Regions from separate parts of the Duganella sp. AC237 genome, predicted to be linked through region 1. Evidence: riboswitches for the same ligand, from Rfam matches in the RefSeq annotation. Region 1 holds a riboswitch; each other region holds the start of a gene.
The links. A riboswitch is a leader RNA that binds a small molecule or an ion and turns the genes downstream of it on or off. The one in region 1 is predicted to bind cobalamin.
Positions count from the first base shown of each region.

Region 2: another riboswitch for cobalamin. It lies ahead of AC0IYS_RS27265 (TonB-dependent receptor domain-containing protein); the one in region 1 lies ahead of AC0IYS_RS17790 (TonB-dependent receptor).
Region 3: another riboswitch for cobalamin. It lies ahead of AC0IYS_RS23025 (MotA/TolQ/ExbB proton channel family protein); the one in region 1 lies ahead of AC0IYS_RS17790 (TonB-dependent receptor).
Region 4: another riboswitch for cobalamin. It lies ahead of AC0IYS_RS08570 (TonB-dependent receptor); the one in region 1 lies ahead of AC0IYS_RS17790 (TonB-dependent receptor).

Region 1 is NZ_CEEDEW010000003.1:4,032,543-4,037,301, forward strand. Features, by position in the region: gene AC0IYS_RS17785 (glycoside hydrolase family 27 protein) at 1-985, shown strand, start outside; gene AC0IYS_RS17790 (TonB-dependent receptor) at 1,007-3,127, opposite strand; cobalamin riboswitch at 3,285-3,519, opposite strand; gene AC0IYS_RS17795 (aminotransferase class V-fold PLP-dependent enzyme) at 3,650-4,759, shown strand, end outside.
Region 2 is NZ_CEEDEW010000003.1:6,150,341-6,155,099, reverse strand. Features, by position in the region: gene AC0IYS_RS27270 (FecCD family ABC transporter permease) at 1-176, opposite strand, end outside; gene AC0IYS_RS27265 (TonB-dependent receptor domain-containing protein) at 278-2,167, opposite strand; cobalamin riboswitch at 2,265-2,483, opposite strand; gene AC0IYS_RS27260 (DUF6445 family protein) at 2,605-3,369, shown strand; gene AC0IYS_RS27255 (histidine phosphatase family protein) at 3,388-3,930, opposite strand; gene AC0IYS_RS27250 (adenosylcobinamide-GDP ribazoletransferase) at 3,934-4,722, opposite strand; gene cobT (nicotinate-nucleotide--dimethylbenzimidazole phosphoribosyltransferase) at 4,734-4,759, opposite strand, start outside.
Region 3 is NZ_CEEDEW010000003.1:5,187,266-5,192,024, reverse strand. Features, by position in the region: gene AC0IYS_RS23035 (heavy metal translocating P-type ATPase) at 1-1,903, shown strand, start outside; gene cueR (Cu(I)-responsive transcriptional regulator) at 1,900-2,292, shown strand; cobalamin riboswitch at 2,336-2,554, shown strand; gene AC0IYS_RS23025 (MotA/TolQ/ExbB proton channel family protein) at 2,620-3,216, shown strand; gene AC0IYS_RS23020 (DUF2149 domain-containing protein) at 3,218-3,559, shown strand; gene AC0IYS_RS23015 (cobaltochelatase subunit CobN) at 3,546-4,759, shown strand, end outside.
Region 4 is NZ_CEEDEW010000003.1:1,839,363-1,844,121, forward strand. Features, by position in the region: gene ylqF (ribosome biogenesis GTPase YlqF) at 1-845, shown strand, start outside; gene AC0IYS_RS08565 (DODA-type extradiol aromatic ring-opening family dioxygenase) at 857-1,669, opposite strand; cobalamin riboswitch at 1,811-2,001, shown strand; gene AC0IYS_RS08570 (TonB-dependent receptor) at 2,085-4,082, shown strand; gene AC0IYS_RS08575 (hypothetical protein) at 4,213-4,545, shown strand; gene AC0IYS_RS08580 (SDR family oxidoreductase) at 4,592-4,759, shown strand, end outside.

The DNA of each region.
Region 1 (4,759 bases):
CGACGCCGACGGCAACATCCAGCCCGATCCGAAGCGCTTCCCGTCCGGCATGAAAGCGCTGGCGGACTATGTGCATGGCAAGGGACTCAAACTGGGCATCTACTCGGACGCCGGCGCGACCACCTGCGGCGGCCGTCCCGGCAGCCGCGGCCACGAGTACCAGGATGCGCGGAGCTATGCGCGCTGGGGCATCGATTACGTCAAGTACGACTGGTGCGACACCCCGGGCCTGAACGCCGAAGCGGCATACACGACGATGCGCGACGCGATCGCCAAGGCCGGCCGTCCGATGGTGTTCAGCATCTGCGAATGGGGCATGAGCAAGCCGTGGGAATGGGCCGGCCAGGTCGGCCATTCGTGGCGCACCACGCCCGATATCTATAATTGCTTCGACTGCCAGTTCAGTCCCGGCTTTTCGACCGGCCTGGGCGTGCTGCGCATCCTCGACAAGCATGCCGACGACAACCTGCGCAAGTTCGCCGGACCCGGCCGCTGGAACGACATGGACATGCTCGAAGTGGGCAACGGCATGAGCGAAGATGAAGACCGCGCCCATCTGTCGATCTGGGCCATGATGGCCTCGCCCCTGATCCTGGGCAACGACCTGCGTTCCATGTCGGAGTCGACCCGCCGCATCCTGACCAACCCCGGCGTGATCGCGGTGAGCCAGGACAAGCTGGGTATTCAAGCGCTGCGCGTATTGGCCGACGGTCCGCTGGAGGTCTATGCCAAGCCGCTCGACGGTGGCGAATGGGCACTGATGTTCCTGAACCGTTCCAACCAGGCGGCCGACGTTCACCATGACTGGAAGAAGCAAGTGCTGACCGATGACCTGAGCAAGCGGTCGGTCGATTTCAAGCAGAACGTCTACCGCTGGTCCGACCTGTGGAGCAAAAAGACGGGCGACACCAGCGGCACGCTGCGAGCGAGGCTGGCGCCGCACAGCGTGCTGATGTTGCGCCTGGGCGGCCCTGCGAAACCATAGGAAACGCGCTGCGGCGCCGCTTTAGAAGCGCCAGGCCAGCCCGGCCCGTAACGTGCGCATCTCGCCGGGATGGGTGTGGATGTCGGCCACCGGCGCCGCCTCGCCCGGCAGTTGCGACGCGTAATAGTAATCGATGTCGCTGACGCGTCGATCCAGCAGGTTCAGCACCTCGATGGTGACCTTGAGGTTCGGCGCCAGCTTGTAGCCGAGCTTCATGTTGACCAAGGTCGACGACGGCGACCGCACCGTGTTGTCCTCGCTCAGCGCGCGCGGTCCGAAGTAGCGCAGCCGCACCCCACCCGACCATGGCCCCGATTCCCCCGACACGCCGGCCGAGGCGGTGCGGCTGATCGAACCCGGAATGAAATCGCCGGCCGGATCGCTGTCGCGGAAGCGAGCGCGCGACCAGGCCAGGTTGGCGTCGACAATCCAGTCCTTTGCTGGCGAATAGAAATTGGCCAATTCCACGCCGTGGCGCCGGCTCGGGCGCCCGGCCTCGGTGGTGCCGGCGTCGCCGATGAAGATCAGTTCGGAATCGAGGTCGAGCCGCCAGGCGGCGATGGTCGTCTGCAGGCCGGGAACCAGGCCGACCAGGCGCAGTCCCGCCTCCTTGCCGGTGGCCTTGACCAGCGGCGTGGCGCGCTCGATCGCGGCGCCATCGGCATCGACCGCCAGGCCGGTCTTGGGATCGACGGTCCCGGTGACGCCGCGCGCGTCGTTGCTATGGAAGCCGCGTCCCCAGTTCAGGTACACCTCGGCGTTCTTGCCGGGCGTGAAAACGGCGGTGAATTTGGGACTGGTGATGGAGGCGTCGACCTTGCCCGAGTTGGCGCCGGTATCGCTGTCCACATCGAACGCATAGCGGTCCGACCGCACGCCGGCCACGGTGCGCAGCCAGGGCGTCCAGACGACGCTGCTCGACAGGTAGACGGCGGCGGCGCGCTCCCTGACCTCGTCCTCGCGCACCGTCGACAGGCGCCGGCGCGCTTCGCTCAGATACAAGCCGACCGGCGACAAGCGGTCCTGGCGCAGTTGCACGCCCACCGAAGTCTCGGCAGCGAAGGGGCCGAGCTTGTGCTGCCAGGCGCGTTCCGCGTTCAGGCCAAGGATCTGGCGGCTCTCGGCCTGGTGAAACTGATCGCCATGTTCCGGATCGTCAAGCACATAGGTGAAATTGCTGAACAGGTCCAGGCGCGATTTGACCACGTAGGCGCCGACTTTGCCATAGCCGTCGGCGTATTGGCGCGTCCACTCGGCGGATGCGCTGTAACGCGACGTTTCGCCACCGTCGCTGGGATCGAGCGCGCCGTAGCGGCCGATCAAGCCGCTGTCGAGCGCGCGTTGCGGCACCTGGTCGGTCGAATTCCATGACGAGTGCATGCCCATCGCGGTCAGCCTCAGGTCGTCGTCGCCGCTGCGCAGACTATATGACAGCACGCCGTTCACGCGCTTGTAGTCTTCGGGCGTGTCCCACGGGCCATCCTGGCCCGCGCGCTCGATCGCGTACAGCAGCGTGCCGGCCGCAAGCGGCGTCGAATTGGCCACCAGCATGCGCGCAAAGCGGTTCTGGCCCGCCTCCACGCTGAGCAATCCCTGCTGCATCTGCCGCACGTAGTCGAAGGCGGCCGCGCCGGCGGCCGAAAAATCGCCCTCCTCCGCGTAGTAGGTGCCCTTCTTGTACTGGATGGTGGCCACCAGTTCCGGGATCAGGAAATTGAGGTCCGAATAGCCCTGGCCGTGCGCGTTGGTCGGCAGGTTCACCGGCATGCCCATCACCGTGGTACGGAAGTCGGTGCCGTGATCGAGATTGAAGCCGCGCGCGAAATACTGGTTGGCCTTGCCGTCGCCGGCGTGCTGGGTCACGATCAGGCCGGGCACCGCTTCGAGCAGCTCGCCGGTGCGCAGCAGCGGGCGGTTTTCCAGCTGCTTGGCGGTCACCGTGCCCTGGTTGGCGGAATCGGCCACGCCGAGGGGAATCAGGCTGGCCGAGACCTGCACCTGTTGCACGGGCGGGCTGTCGGCGGCGGGGGTGTTGTCGTTGCCGTTGCCGTTGTTGTTGGCGAAGGCGGGCAAGGCCGTCAGCAGCATCGCTGGAAGCAGGCGCAGGCGTGGCAGGCTGCGGGGGATGGCGTGGTGGTTCATGGGACTTTCGATTGCGACCGGCTGGCGGTCTTTTTTATACGGCGCATTCCTCGTGCACCGAGAAAAAAAGAAGCAGTCGCGAACAGGGGCGGAGGACGGAGACTGTTGAGGCGTGAGCCGGGTTCCGTCGACCACAAATACGACAGGTCCCGGTCGCTTGCTTCCATCTGTCCTGGCCGGTATCCGGGCTAACAGGACCAATCACCCCGCCTTCCCATGCCGAACGCACAGTGGACTGTTGAGCTGACCGGCCGGCGCTGTCGCAATGACATGCCGGCGCCTGTTTTACCGTTGCGGGGACAGCACACGTTTGCCGCCGGCCTCCCGACGCGTGTTTCCCGTTTAACTGCGGCCAAGACATGGCCGCGAGCACCAAAACGGCGCCATCATACCCCGGCCATGACAACCAGGCAACTCTCGACATCGTTCAACCTGCCGAGAAATCCAAATGCAACCATCTTGCAACTACAGGACAACAGTGCAATAATCTAAAGTAACCAACAATCGAAATCAAGGAGCATGATGATCACCCTCCCCCGAAACCGACGTCACTGGTTGCGCGATGTCGCCGGCCTGGCCCTTGGCGGTGTCGGCCTCGCCGCCGCACCGCGCGGCGCCGCTGCAACCGAAGCCTCCGGGAAATGGGAGAGCCTGGCCGCGCATTACGATGTGGCGCCCGATTTCATCAATCTCGAGAACGCCTACTACGGCATCATGCCGACGCCGGTGGCCGAGGACTTCAAGCGCAACATCGACACCCTGAACCGTCAGAACTCGCGCTATCTGCGCAGCCAGTTCGACCGCGACGGAATCGAAGCCATCCGCGCCAGCCTGGCCGCGCATGCCGGCGTCGCCACCGGTGAAATCGCCATCACCCGGGGCGCCAGCGAGTCGCTGCAAAACCTGATCGCCAACTACCGGCCGCTGAAGGCCGGCGACACCGTCATGGTCGGCAACCTCGACTACGACACCATGATCGACGCGATGAACGACCTGGCGCGCCGTCGCGGCGCCAATGTCGCGACGGTGCGCATTCCCGAACCGGCTACGCGCCAGGCGGTAATCGACACTTACGAACAGGCGTTGCGGCAGCATCCGCGCACCCGCCTGCTGCTGCTGACGCACATCAGCCACCGCACCGGACTGGTGATACCGGTGGCCGAGATCGTCGCACTGGCCAAGCGCCGCAACGTCGACGTCATCGTCGACATCGCGCAGTCCTGGGGCCAGCTCGATTTCCGCATCCCGGACCTCGGCGCCGATTTCGTCGGCGCCAACCTGCACAAATGGATAGGGGCGCCGCTGGGGCTGGGTTTCCTGTACATCCGCGAATCGCGCCTGCAAGACATCGATATCCAGCTGGGCAACAGCAGCTACCCGGCCACCGACATCCGCGCGCGCGTCCATTCCGGCACCGTCAACGCCGCCAGCGTCATGACCATTCCCGCCGCGCTGAAATACCACGGCCAGATTCCGCTGGCCGAGCGCAGCGCCCGGCTGCGCGAACTGCGCGACTACTGGGTGCGGCGCGTGCTGGACGCGCCGGGCGTGCAGATCCTCACTCCCGAGGAGCCCGGCATGTACGGCGCGGTCACCTCCTTCCGCCTGCGCGGCAAGACCAGTTTCGAGGAC
Region 2 (4,759 bases), 2.1 Mb from region 1:
GACAAGGTGGTGGTCTGGCCGTGCAGCAGATCGTTGACCGCTGCGGGAATATCGGAAAGGGGAATCGCGACCGAACCGGTCATGCCCGAGAAAACCAGGCTGGCAAACGCGAACAGGGCCAGGCCGGTCAAGGTGACGGCGGCGCGCTGCTGCAGATTGCGTGAGAAAGAATGCATGCACTACTTTCAGAGAGTGGGAAGCACTGGCAGATTACAGTATTACAAGCTTAAGCAAGACTTAGCGATAACGCCGTAATCCGTCCCACGTGTTTTCGTGTCTATTTATAGCCGTAGCGGATACCCGCAAACACCTTCGAACCCGGCGTGTTGTAGTACCGCGCCAGGTCGTACTGCTTGTCGCCGATGTTGTTCCAGCGGACCAGCGCCGACCAGTCGCGCGAGAAGGCGTAGGTCGCGTACAGGTTCACCAGCCCGTAGCCGCCCAGGCGGTTGCTGTTGGCCGCGTCGTCATAGCGGTCTCCCGATACTTCCAGCTCCACGCCGGCCTTCAGCGCGCCGATGGCATAGTCGGCGGTCAGGTTGCCGTGTTTTTTCGAGCGGCGCTGCAGGCGCTTGCCGGTCGTCTCATCCTTCGGGTCCTGCAGATCGAGGTTGGCGGCGAGGTTGATCCCGGCCAGCCTGGTGGCGGCCGACAGCGTGATGCCCTCCAGCGTGGCGCGATTGACGTTGTAAGCGCAGCCGCTTGGATAGCCGGCGCGGCCGAACGGGCATGGGTTGATGTTGACGAGCATGTCCGTCAGGCGGTTGCGGTAGTAGCCGGCGCTCAGCGTGTTGACGCCATCGTCGTAACGCAGGCCGATTTCGGCGTTACGGCCTTCTTCCGGTTTGTTGGCGGGATTGCCGTACTCCGGGAAGTACAACTCATTGTAGGTCGGCGCGCGGAAGCTGCTGCCGTAGCTGGCGGTGGCGCGCAATGCCTGTGTGATGTTGTAGCCGTAGCCCAGCGAGCCGGTATTCTGCGAGCCGTAGACCGTGTTGTCGCGGCGGACGCTCGCGCTCAGAAGATTGGCGCCGCGACGGGCGTTGTACGAGGCGGCGAACGAATTGGTGTCGCGCTGGCGGTTCAGCACACCGTTGGAGCCGTTACTCTGTACCTTCTCTTCGCGGTGCTCGTACAGCAGTTGCAGCAGGTCGGCGCCGACACGCACATCGTTTTGCCAGGTGATGAAGCTTTGCTTGGTCTTGATGCGCGCATAGCCGGCGGCGGTGGCGTTGGTGTAGTTTTCGCCTTTGTCCTTGGTCTCCGAGTATTGCAGCAGGCTGTCCCAGACCGGCAGCAGTTGCGCCTTGGCGTAGACGCTGGCGGTGTCGATGACGTTCTTGCTGCGCACGTCGTAGGTGCCGGCACGCAGGGCGTCGTACTGCGAATCGAGTTTGCTATGCAGGAAAAGCGCACCGGCCTCGTAGCCCTTGGCCAGTTGCAGGCTGAATTGACCGGAGACGTTTTCCTTGTCGTAGCCGTCGTCGTCCGGATTGTACGAGGTCAGGCCGGGACGGGAGGTCGAGAAGCCGTCGGACTTTTCCTTGCCGGCGCTGACCGCGTAGCCGAAGCTGTGTTCACCGCCGGTGGCGCCCGATACCGTCACATCGGCTTCGCGCGTGTTGTCGCTGCCATAGCCGGCGAAGGCCGTCACCGCTGGCGCGCCCTTGCCTTTTTTGGTGAAGATCTGGATCACGCCGCCGATCGCGTCGGCGCCGTACAGGGAGCTCAGTGCGCCGTAGACGATCTCGATATGGTCGATCGCGGTCAGCGGAATGGCGCTCCAGTTGGCGGCGCCGGTGGTGGACGAGCCGATACGCACGCCGTCGACCAGCACGATGCTTTGATTGCTGTTGGCGCCACGGATGTAGACGTTGGACGAGCTGCCCGCGCCGCCGTTGCGCGTCACTTCGATGCCGCGCTGGCGTTTGAGCAGGTCGACCACCGAGCCGGCGCCGGCTTCGGCGATTTGTTCGGCCTTGATGGTGACGGTGTCGCTGATGATGTCGGCCAGCGGTTGCGGCGTGCGGGTGGCGGTCACCACGACGGTGTCGGCGGGCGCCTCGTCGGCATGGGCGACGTTGTGCGAGAAGGCGGCGGCCATTGCCAGTGCCAGCGAGGTCAGTGCCGCCGGGCGGGGGGCCAGGCGGGAGAGCGGAAAGGACATGATTTATTTTTCTGTTAGGAGCAACCGGCCTACTTCCCCGTGGGCCAGATTGAACAGAAGCGGAGAGCCGAGAGATGCGCGCGCGCATTCGGTTCGCCCACTTCCACCTGCTTTGGCCGGTATCCGGGCTGGCAAGTTAGACCATCTCACCTTCCCATGCGGAGCACAGTGGTTGTCAGAGCTGGTTTGTCGCGCGCCGCGCGACACTTGCTTACCGTTGCGGGGGCAGCACACGTGGGCCGCCGGGCGGCTTCGTGTTTCCCGTTTAACTGCGCATCCGGACGGACGCGCGGGCACCAAAGCCGGTCATTATACGGCTTTGCGGGGGGCTCCCCTAGTGAAAAATAGTTCACAGTTGGTGGGAGACGACAGGCTTTTTTCGATATGATGGCTGCCGCCAAACAAACCAAGCCCTTTTCATTGTCGCAGGAGCGCGCATGTTCGACCTACGTTCTTCCCAGCCTCCGTCTACGCCCGCGCGCGCGGTGCGGCCGATGGTCAATCCCCGCCCGTTGGTGAGCGTGGTGCCGATTTTCGACGGCCACCAGTGCGTCGTCGTCGATAATTTTTTGGCGGAACCGGAGATCATGGTGGAGTACGCCGCGCTGGAGCACCGGCATTTCGTCGACTCGGCCGGTAACTATTATCCGGGACCGGAGCTGCCGCTAACGGGTCGCATCGTCGCCAGCATGCAGGAAGCGTTCTTGCTGCATGCGCGCACGCCGCTCAAGGCGCGCCGTGTGCTCAGCATACACAGCCGCCTGTCGCTGGTGACGCGTCGTCCGGAGCAGCTGTTGCCGGGCCAGCGCATTCCGCACCGCGACTCCTACGGCCTGGGGCCTATGGAAGGCGTCGGCGCGATGGTGCTGTATCTGTTCAAGGACGAGCGGCTCGGCGGCACCAGCTTTTTCAAGCCCAAGCTTCCGATCGAGGAAATCGACGCCTGGTTGCTTGACTTGAAGCGCATGGACCAGGCGGGGGAGGCGCCGGCCGGCGTCTCCGCGCCGACCTACGCCATCGCCTCCGACGACCATTTCGAGAAAGTGCTGACGGTCGAGCCCAAGTTCAATCGGGCGATTTTCTACAATGGTGGGCTGTTCCACTCCGGGTTTATCACGCGACCGGAGTTGATGGTCGACGATCCGACGGTCGGAAGGCTGACCGTCAACGCCTTTCTCAAACTGCGGATGGCTGCGACTTGAAGGTGACGGCGACGGGCGTCACGCCAGGACAAGTTGGGCGCCGTAGGCGATATGGTGCGGCGTCCGGGCGGCTTGCAGGGCCATCTCCGGCGGCGGCAGGCCGGCGTGGCAGGCGGACAGCAAACGCATGGCGCCCGCGTGGCAGATGACGATGGCCTCGCCGTTGTCGCCCAGCTGGCGCTGGAGGTCGGCGTGGAAAGCTGCGATGCGCGCGGCCATGTGCAATACGCTCTCGCCGCCGCCCGGTTGGTAGTTGACCAGATCCGCAGCCCAGGCGTCGACGTCGGCGCGCGGAATGTCGTCCCAGGCGCGCATCTCCCAGCCGCCGAAGTGCATTTCTACCAGGCGGGCGTCGAAAATCGGCGTGGCCGACAGGCCGGCGGCCAGTCCGGCGCAGCGGCGCAATGGACTGGAATATAGCGGCAAACCGGCCGGCAGTCGCGGCGCCAGCTCGGCGAGGGTGCGCGCCAGTTCCGCCGGCGCGACGTCCAGATCGGTGCTGCCATAGCAGACGCCCGCCGCGAGCAGCGGTTGGGGATGACGAATGAGTATCAGCCGCACGGCTCAGAAAACCTCAAATGGCGCGCTGGTATGCAGCCCGGCGAGCACGCACAGATAGAAGACCACCTCGGTCACTTGCTGTACCGCGCCGAGGCAGTCCCCCGTGTATCCGCCGATGCGGCGAACGAACTTCCGCGCCAGCCAGAAGGTCGCCACCAATGCGAAGGCGCAGCCGCTGATCAGCATTGTCCACGACAGCCAGCCCAGATATATAAGTATCAGCGCAGGCAGCAAAGCCGTGATGGCCGCGATGGCGAATTCCATGGTGCGCATTTTTTGGGCCAGCGGCTTGGCCTTGCCCTCGGCGCGCGCGTAGTCCAGCCGCCAGATCAGCGAGACCGCCATCAGTCGCGACATCGGGTGCGCCACCAGCAGGGCCGCCAATACCCCGAACGGTGGTATTCGGGTCAAGATCGCGCACTTCAGCAGCAGCAGGCAGAAGATCCCGATCGCGCCGTAGGCGCCGATGCGCGAATCCTTCATGATTTCCAGCACGCGTTCCGGCGTCATGCCGCCGCCGAAACCGTCGCACATATCGGCAAAGCCGTCTTCATGGAAGGCGCCGGTGGCGTAAATGCCGGCGGCGGCCGACAGGATGACGGCGATCACTGGAGGGAAGAACTTGAAGGCGACCGCGTAGACCGCTCCGGCGATCAGCGCGACGACCACGCCGACCAGCGGAAAATAGCGCGACGCCTGATTGAGCCAGGCGGGATCGAAGCCCACCCAGCGCGGGATCGGCAGGCGCGTGAAGAACTGCAGCGCGGTGAAGAACAGTCGGAGCTGGTGCACTGGCGCTGCCCTTACTCAGACTTCTCGCTGACCTGGG
Region 3 (4,759 bases), 1.2 Mb from region 1:
GATGCTGCTCGAACTGGCCGGCATCCACTGGATGCTCGACGGCCGGCTTCAATTTCTGCTGGCGACGCCGGTGCAGTTCTGGCTCGGCGCGCGCTTTTACCGGGCCGGCTGGCTGGCCGCGCGCGCCCGCAGCGGCAATATGGATTTGCTGGTGGCGATCGGCACCAGCGCCGCCTACGGTTTGAGCGTCTACCAATTGCTGACCGCCACCTCCGCCATGCCGCATCTGTATTTCGAGGCGTCGGCCGTCGTCATCACGCTGGTGTTGCTCGGTAAATGGCTGGAGGCGCGCGCCAAGCGGCAGACCACGTCGGCGATCCGCGCGCTGCAGGTGCTGCGGCCGGAATCGGCGCGTGTGCGGCGCGGCGACCAGGATGTCGATGTGCCGATCGCGCAGGTGCTCCCCGGCGAGATGGTGGTGGTGCGGCCGGGCGAACGCATCGCCGTCGACGGCGTGGTGGTCGAAGGCGCCAGCCACGTGGACGAAGCGCTGATCACCGGCGAGAGCCTGCCGGTGGCGCGCCACGCCGGCGAGCACGTGACCGGGGGCGCGATCAACGGCGAGGGCATGCTGCTGGTGCGCGTGACGGCGGTCGGCGCCGAAAGCACCCTGGCGCGCATTATCCGCCTGGTGGAGGACGCGCAGGCGGCCAAGGCGCCGGTGCAGCATCTGGTGGACCGCGTCAGCGCGGTGTTCGTGCCGGTGGTGCTGGTACTGGCGCTGTTGACGTTGGTGGGCTGGTGGCTGGCGTCCGGCGATGGCGAGATTGCCATCATCAACGCGGTGGCGGTGCTGGTGATCGCCTGTCCGTGCGCGCTGGGACTGGCCACGCCCGCCGCCATCATGGCCGGCACCGGCGTGGCCGCGCGCCACGGCATCCTGATCAAGGATGCGGAGGCGCTGGAGCTGGCGCACCGCATCACCACCGTGGCCTTCGATAAAACCGGCACGCTGACCGAAGGCAAACCGTCGCTGGCGGCGTGCGAGCCGGCGCCTGGCGCCATCGATAATGCGCGGCTGCTGCAGCTGGCGGCGGCGGTGCAACGGGGCAGCGAACACGCGCTGGCCCGCGCGGTGCAGCAAGCCGCCGAGGGAGCATCGGCCGATGCGATGACCGCCGCCGACATCAGCGCCTTGCCCGGACGCGGCGTCGCCGCGACGGTCGACGGCATGCGGCTGATCCTCGGCAGCACGCGCCTGATGGAGGAGCAGGGCGTCACGCTCGCCGCGCTGGCGGCGCGCGCCGCCGAACTGGAACAGCAAGGATTGACCGTCTCGTGGCTTGCCGCGCAGTCGCCGCAGCCGGCCCGCTTACTGGGTTTGCTGGCTTTCGGCGACCGTATCAAGCCGCAGGCCCGCGCCGCGATCGACGCGCTGCACGCGTTGAATATCGAGACCGTGCTGCTCACCGGGGACAACCAGGGCAGCGCCGATCACGTGGGCGCGACGCTCGGCATCCAGCGCGTGATCGCCAACATGCTGCCGGCCGATAAAGCGGCCGCCATCGGCGCCATGAAGGGGCAGGACAAGTGCATCGCGATGGTCGGCGACGGCATCAACGACGCGCCGGCGCTGGCCGCCGCCGATGTCGGCATCGCCATGTCCAGCGGCACCGACGTCGCCATGCATGCCGCCGGCATCACGCTGATGCGCGGCGATCCGGCGCTGGTGGCGGCCGCCATCTCGATCTCCCGCCGTAGCTACGGCAAGATCCGCCAGAATCTATTCTGGGCGTTTATCTATAACCTGGTCGGCATTCCGCTGGCCGCCTTCGGCCTGCTCAACCCGATGGTTGCCGGCGCCGCGATGGCGCTCAGCTCCGTGAGCGTGATCAGCAACGCGCTGCTGCTGCGCCGCTGGAAGCCGCAGGCGCAACCGGCTGATGAAGGAGGGAAGGTATGAATATCGGACAAGCGGCGAGCGCCACCGGCGTCTCGGCCAAGATGATCCGCTACTACGAAAGCATCGCGCTGATTCCGCCGGGGCGGCGCAGCGAATCGGGCTACCGCATCTATGGCGAGAACGACCTGCACGCGCTGCGCTTCGTCAAGCGCGCTCGCACGCTGGGCTTCTCGCTCGACCAGATCCGCGACCTGCTGTCGCTGTGGCAGAACAAGGAACGCGCCAGCGCCGACGTGAAAAGAATCGCCCTCGGACACGTCGATGAGCTTAACCAGCGCATCGCCGAACTGACCGAAATGCGCGACACGCTGCAAACCCTGGCGCGCTGTTGCAAGGGCAATGACCGGCCCGATTGTCCGATTCTCCAAAGCCTCGCCGATCCGAAATAGCCTGGGCATCCCGGCGTATCTGTCCGGCCGTCCCGGAACCACGTATAATCGCCACGTTTTGGTGCCCGCGCGTCCGTCTGGATGCGCAGTTAAACGGGAAACATGGCGCTGGCCCAGCCAGCCAACATGTGCTGCCCCCGCAACGGTAAACAAGCGTCGTCGCCGACGACTATCCGCCTCGCTACACCACTGTGCTTTTGCATGGGAAGGTCAGGTGGATTTGCTTGCGAGCCCGGATACCGGCCAAAGAGGTGGAAGCGCCCCGGCGCTTCCTTTCAATCCGCTCACGGGGAGGTGAGTGGCTTGTTTCTGTCGCTGGATCATTCAATGCCTAACCTGCCTGCCGACGCGGTCATCCGCTCGATCGAGACGCTGCTGTACTCCATTTCCAACGTGCTGTATCTGCCCGTGCTGGCGGGGATCGCCGCGCTGACCTTGTACATGCTGGTGTGCTTCGGCACCTTCGGCGCGGAATGGATCGAGCGCCGGCGCGGCGTGCGCATGCTGGTGGCGACCGCCCGCCACGACATGGCGGCCGTGCTGACCGCGCAAGAGGGCGAGCCGGGACTCGATGCGCGGCTCGAGCGCGTGGTGCAGCGCGCCGACGCCGCCGGCGTGCGCCGCCTGGACGGCGTGCGTTTCGTGGTGCGGGTCGGCCCGGCGCTCGGTCTGATGGGCACCCTGATCCCGATGGGTATTTCACTGGCAGGTCTGGCGCAGGGCAATTTGCCGAAGATGGCCGAATCGATGACCACCGCCTTCACCGCCACCGTGGTCGGCCTGGCGTGCAGCGTATGCGCCTATGTTCTGAGCCTGGTGCGCGAGCATTGGCTGCGCAGCGACCTGACCGACATCGCCTACGCCGCCGAAACCATGCTGGCGACGCACGCGAACAAACCGCACCTGATGCGCGTGGAGGCCTGATATGGCGATGCGATTTATGAACCGCCACCGCTACAGCCGCATCGGCGAGCACACCGAGGACCCGCTGGCCGGCGTCGCCAACCTGTTCGACGCCAGCATCGTCTTCATCGTCGCCATGATGCTGGCGCTGTTCTCGGCCTGGAACATGATGGACCTGCTGGACCCCAATTCCGAAGTCACCATCGCCAAGAAGAGCGCGGACGGCCGCGTCGAGGTGCTGACCAAGAAGGGCGCCGAGATCACAGTGAGCCGCGTCAGCGACAAGCCGTTGTCCGGTTCCGGCAAACGCCTGGGCACCGCTTACCAGCTGCCGGACGGGAAGGTAGTATATGTTCCGGAATAAGCGTTTTGGGACACTGGAAGTTGTTTTACTGCTGCTGATCTCCTTCTTCATCGTCGGCTACGTGCATTCGGCGCAGGCGCCGCGCACGCTGGCGCTGATGCTCGGTGACGTCGAGTCGCGGCCGGCGGTGCTGGCGGTGCGCGGTCTGCAGGCGGAGCTCAAGGAGCTCAATGTCGTCATCCGTATCATTCCCAACAACGGCATGACGCAGGCCGACCGCAATGCGCTGGCCAGCGCCGATGTCGCGATCGTCAACGCCAAGGGCAGGCTGGCGATGGCGGGACTCAAGGATGAATTGCAGGCGCTGAGGAAGTCGCGCCATCCGGTTTTCGCCGTCGGCGGCGCCATCGACGACAGCATCCGCGAGATGGGCGTCCAGGACGACAAGACCATCCAGCAGTATCACAGCGAGGGCGGCATCGAGAACATGGGCAACCTGCTGCGCTATATCTTGCGCCAGCATTTCGGCGCGACGCTGGCCGTGGCGCCGGTGCACGCGATGCCGGACGTCGGCCTGTACGACGTTGCGGCCAACCGCACCTACAGCAGCTATGAGCACTATTTACAGGGCTATGCCAACTACAAGACCGGCGCGCCGTGGATCGCGGTGCCGTTCTATCGCGCCAGCCTGGTGGCGGGGCAAACCTTGCCACTGGCGGCCATCGTCGCCCGGCTCGAAGCGAGTGGCTACAACGTGCTGCCGGTGTTCGGCTATCCGTACGACGTGCCGCTGCGCTTCCTGCTCGATGAAAACGGCAAGAGCCGCGTGGAGCTGATCGTCGCGCTGGGAATGAAGGTCGGCGGCACCGCCAACACGGGCGCGCTGCTCGACAAGATCGGCGTCCCGGCAATCAACGCCATCACCTTGAGCCAGCACACGGCGGCGCAATGGCGCGAATCGAAGATCGGCCTCGATATCATCGAACGCACCTGGCAGTTGGCCGGCGCCGAGATGGCCGGACTGATACAGCCGACGGTGGTCGCCAGCCGTGAGCGCATCAGCGATGCGCAGACCGGCCTGGCCTACGTCGAGGAGACGCCGATCCCGGAACGGATCGAACGCCTGAACGAGCGCGCGGCCGCCTGGCTGGCCTTGCGCCAAAAGGCCAACGGCGACAAGCGCATCGCCATGATCTACTTTAACTACCCGCACGGTTCCGAGACCATCGGTGCGGCGTATCTGAACGTGCTGCCGGAGAG
Region 4 (4,759 bases), 2.2 Mb from region 1:
CGGAGGCCAGCACCAATCCGATGGTGGAGGAGCTGCGCAAGTTCCGCCAGCGTCCGTGCCTGAAAATCCTCAACAAGATCGATCTGGCCGATCCCGCCGCCACGGCGGCGTGGGTTCAGTATTACAACGCGCAGGAGGGCGTGACGGCGTTCGCGATGACGACCAAGAAGCCGGCCGACGTCACGCGCGTGCCGGAACTGGCCAAGCAGCTGGCGCCGCACCGTGGCGTGCCGACCAAGCCGCTGCGCATCATGATCATGGGGATCCCCAACGTCGGCAAGTCGACGCTGATGAACGCGCTGCTCAAGCGGAAAGTGGCCAAGGTCGGCGACGAGCCGGCGGTGACCAAGCAGCAGCAAAAGCTTTACCTGGACAAGAACACCATCCTGGTCGACACGCCCGGCATGCTGTGGCCGAAGATCGCGCTGCCCAGCGACGGTTTGATGCTGGCCGCCAGCCACGCCATCGGCTCGAACGCCTTGATCGAGGAGGAGGTGGCGGTGTTCCTGGCCGACGAAATGCTGAAGTACTACCCGCAGCTGCTGGTGGCGCGTTACGGCTTCAAGGACATCGAAACCTTCGACGGCATCGCGGTGGTGGAGGGCGTGGCGGCCAAGCGCGGCTTCCGCCAGAAGGGTGGCGACCTGGATTTCGAGAAGGCGTCGCACACCTTCCTTGGCGACTACCGCAGCGGCACGTTGGGCCGCATCTCGCTGGAGACGCCGGCGTCGCGCAAGGAGCGGCTGGACACTTACGCGGTGGAAGCCGCGGCCAAAGCGGCCGAGAAGGCAGCGATCGCCGAAGCCAAGGCCGCCGAATACGCCAAGGGTAAACGCGGAACGTAATTCCTAACGCTCTACGCGCCGCCGAAGCGGAAACTACTCACCGCCAACGACCCCATAAACGCATCCTCGTGATACGGCACGGATGCCGGCTCGTCCTCGGCCGCCCCCAACGCCACCATCAGCGGCAGCAAATGCTCCTCGCGCGGATGCGCCACGCGCGCGGCCGGCGCCTTCTCCCACTCGACCAACGCCGCCGTGCGCTCCGCCGGCGGCAGCGCCATGGCCGCCCGCAGCCAGCCGTCGAATTGATGCGACGCCGCCGCGCCCTGCGCGTTGAACGCCCGCAGATTGTGGTAACTCAGCCCGCTGCCGATGATCAGCACTCCCTCCTTGCGCAATGGCGCCAGCAGACGTCCCACCTCCAGGTGCGTCTTCGGATCGAGTCCGTGCTTGAGCGACAGCTGCACGATCGGCACGTCGGCGTCCGGATACACCGGATACATGGCGCTGAAGGTGCCGTGGTCGAATCCGCGCTGCCCGTCCAGTTGCGCCGGATGGCCGCCCGCGTCGAGCAGTTGTTTGACCTGCGCCGCCAGTTCCGGCGCGCCCGGGGCGCTGTACTGCACCTCGTAGGTGTGCGGCGGGAAGCCGCCGTAGTCGTACAACATCGGCGGCTTGGCCGACGAGGACAGCATGAAGTCGCGGCCTTCCCAGTGCGAGGTAACGACCAGCACCGCTTTCGGTGTGACGCCCAGCTGGCGCGGGATATCGCGCAGCGAAGCGTCCAGCTTTGCGTACAGGTGGCCGACGGTGTCCATCATGAAGGGCCACGGGCCGCCGCCGTGGGACAGGAAGTAGGTGGGAAGGGTTTGGGTGGTGCTCATGGCATTGCTCCGGTATCGTTGTTATATCTACTATGGGGATGTAATGCCCGGCAATCAATGCATGAAATGTAGATAGGTCCTATCGAAATGCTGAATGATGCCGGACCCGGCCCCTGTCGGGGCGCGGCGGTGTTGGCAGGCGTATAATGCCGGGGTTCTGGTGCCTGCGCATGTGTTCACGTGCGCGGTTAAACGGGAAACACAGGGCCGCTTCCGCATTCCGCGAACCGGCCAAGGTGTGCTGCCCCCGCAACGGTAACGCCCGCGCTTTGTCGAGAGTCGCTCCGACCGCGCCGGCCAGCCCGGATATCGGCCAGACCAGGGGGAGCGCGCGCCGTCGACCGGTGCGCGGCTTCCGTACACTTCCGACTTGCGGGGACGCAGGCGCGGATGTCTCTTTTGAAAACGATTTACCATGAATTCCTTCGCGTTTGTTCCGCCTTCGGCGCCACGTTTGCTGGCTGCCGCCGTTTCCCTTTGCTTTACCGCCGCCGCTATCGTGCCGGCCACCGCCATCGCGCAAGACGCGGTCGGCGCGCAGGTCGCCCAGGTGCTGGCGCCGGTCGTCATCACCGGTTCGCGCTTCGACGCCGATCCGGCGCTGGCCCCGATCGGCGCCACGGTGATCTCTGCCGAGGATATCCGCCGCGCCGGCGTCAGCGACGTCAATTCGGCGATCCGCAAAATCGGCGGCGTCTACGGCCGTCAAAGCCTGAACGGCAGCCCGGACTTCGATCTCGACCTGCGCGGCTTCGGCACCAACAGCAGCCAGAATCTGGTGATCGTTCTCGATGGCGTGCGCCTGTCGGAAAATGAGTTGAGCACCGCGATTCTGTCGACCATTCCGGTCGATACCGTGGACCGCATCGAAATCACACGCGGCGGCGCCAGCGTGTTGTACGGCGACGGCGCCACCGGTGGCGTTATCAATATCGTCACCAAGAATCCGGGCAAGAACACCCGCCGTGGCAGCGTGTTTGTCGAGGGTGGCCGCTTCAACGCCGGCGAGGCCCGCGTGTCGGCGGCGCAGGCGTGGGAAGGCTTCGCGGCCGATGCGACCCTGGGCCACCAGCGCACCGACAACTACCGCGACAACAACGAATTCAAACAGACGCAGTTCAGCGGCGGCGCGCAGTGGTTCAACGATGTCGGGCGCGTGGGCTTCCGTTATGAAGGCGCGCGCCAGGACATGCGTTTGCCGGGATCGCTGACGGAGGCGCAATACATGGCCAATCCGCGCCAGGACAGTTCACCCGACGATCACGGCTCGCTTGACAGCGACCGCTTCACCATTTTCAGTCAGTACCGGGTGGCCGACTACGATCTGGCGGCCGATCTGTCCTACCGCAAGAAGACCGTCGACACGACCTATTTCTTCGGCGGTTTCCCCTCGCCCAGCACCTACGACAGCAAGCAGATTCAGTTCTCGCCGCGCGTGCGTCGCCTGGGCCAGATTGGCGGCATGCTCAATGAAGTGGTGGCCGGTATCGACCTGACCAAGTGGGAGCGCACCACCGAGGCGTCGTTCTCGGCGGCGGACGCGAACCAAAAATCGAAAGCGATCTACGTGCGAGACGAGTTGCGATTCGACGCAGCCCACCAGGGCCGCGTCTCGGCCGGCGTGCGGCGCGAGGTCTTCGACAAGGACTTCAGTGACCCGAAAGGTTTCGCCACCACTGGCTATGACGTCGCGCAGGGGCTGAACGCGTGGGAGCTGCAAGCGAGCTATATGCCGCTGAATGGTTTGACGGTATTCGGCAAGGCGGGACTAAGCTACCGCGTCGCCAATTCGGACGAAAACGCGGCCACGCGGGTGATCAATGCCGCGCTGCTGCCGCAGAAGTCGCACGATCTGGAGTTCGGTGCCAGCTTCGCCAACGCCGTGCACAAAGTGACGGCGCGCGTGTTCCGCCATAACCTGAGCAACGAGATCTTCTACGATCCAACCAACTTCGCCAACATCAACCTCGACCCGACCAAACGCCGCGGCGTCGAACTCGATGCGGAGCAACGCATCGCCACCGACTGGACCGTCAGCGCGCATTACCAGCATGTCGATGCCAAGTTCCGCGAAGGCGCCAACAGCGGCAAGCAAATGGTGCTGGTGCCGGAGAATACGCTGAGCGCGCGCCTGAGCTGGACCCCGGCCGATGGTCAGTCCGCCGACATCGGCACGCAGTGGGTCGACAGCCAGCGCTACGGCTCGGACTTCGACAACAGCTGCGCAGGAAAAATTCCCGGCTTCGCCACCGTCGACGCCCGCTATGCCCGCAAGATCGGCCAGTGGGAGTTCGCGGTGTCCGGCCTCAACCTGACGGACAAGCAGTACTACTCGCAAGCGTTTTCCTGCAAGGCCGGCATCTATGCGGCCGACGGCCGCCAGCTCAAGCTGTCGGCGCGCTACGAGTTTTAAGCGGGTTTTAATCGCCGATCAGGCGCGAACAGCCACCTCGCGCCTGAAAAGTGGTAATCTCCGCTCGTGGCGTGGTTGGACGTGTCACCCGCCGCGCAAAGATGCGCTTTAATTTGGAACGGGTACGAAAATGAAAGAAATCAGCGACGAACGCAAGGCCGCCGAAGGCAAGGTGATGCACCTCTATAAAGAGTCATCACCGGCCATCGAGACGCTGTTCGAGTGGGCGTATATCAACCATGTCGCCTGGAGCCTGGTGGTGGTGTTGGCGGGCTTGGTCTTCTGGCTGGTGGTCGCCTTGGCCAACGCGGAAAACCAGCGCTATGCGCTGATGACCAAAAAGTGCGAAGATCCGATGTTCAAGGGCGAGATCGACAAAAAGTGCCTGCGCAGCGTCGATTCGCGCGACCATTGGTGGCAGCACGTGGCCTACGCGCTGAAAAACACCAGTCCGGAGAAGTAACCCTGATTACAAGCCCGCGCCAGCGGGCTTTTTTACAAGGCGAGCGATGAAACAAGTGATGGTGGTGACCGGCAGCAGCCGGGGCATAGGCGCGGCGACGGCCTTGATGGCGAGCCGCCGTGGCTACGCCGTCTGCATCAACTACGTCAGCAACGGCGAGGCGGCCGAACAGCTGCGCGCGCAAATTGCCGGCGAGGGCGGCGAGGCGATCGTC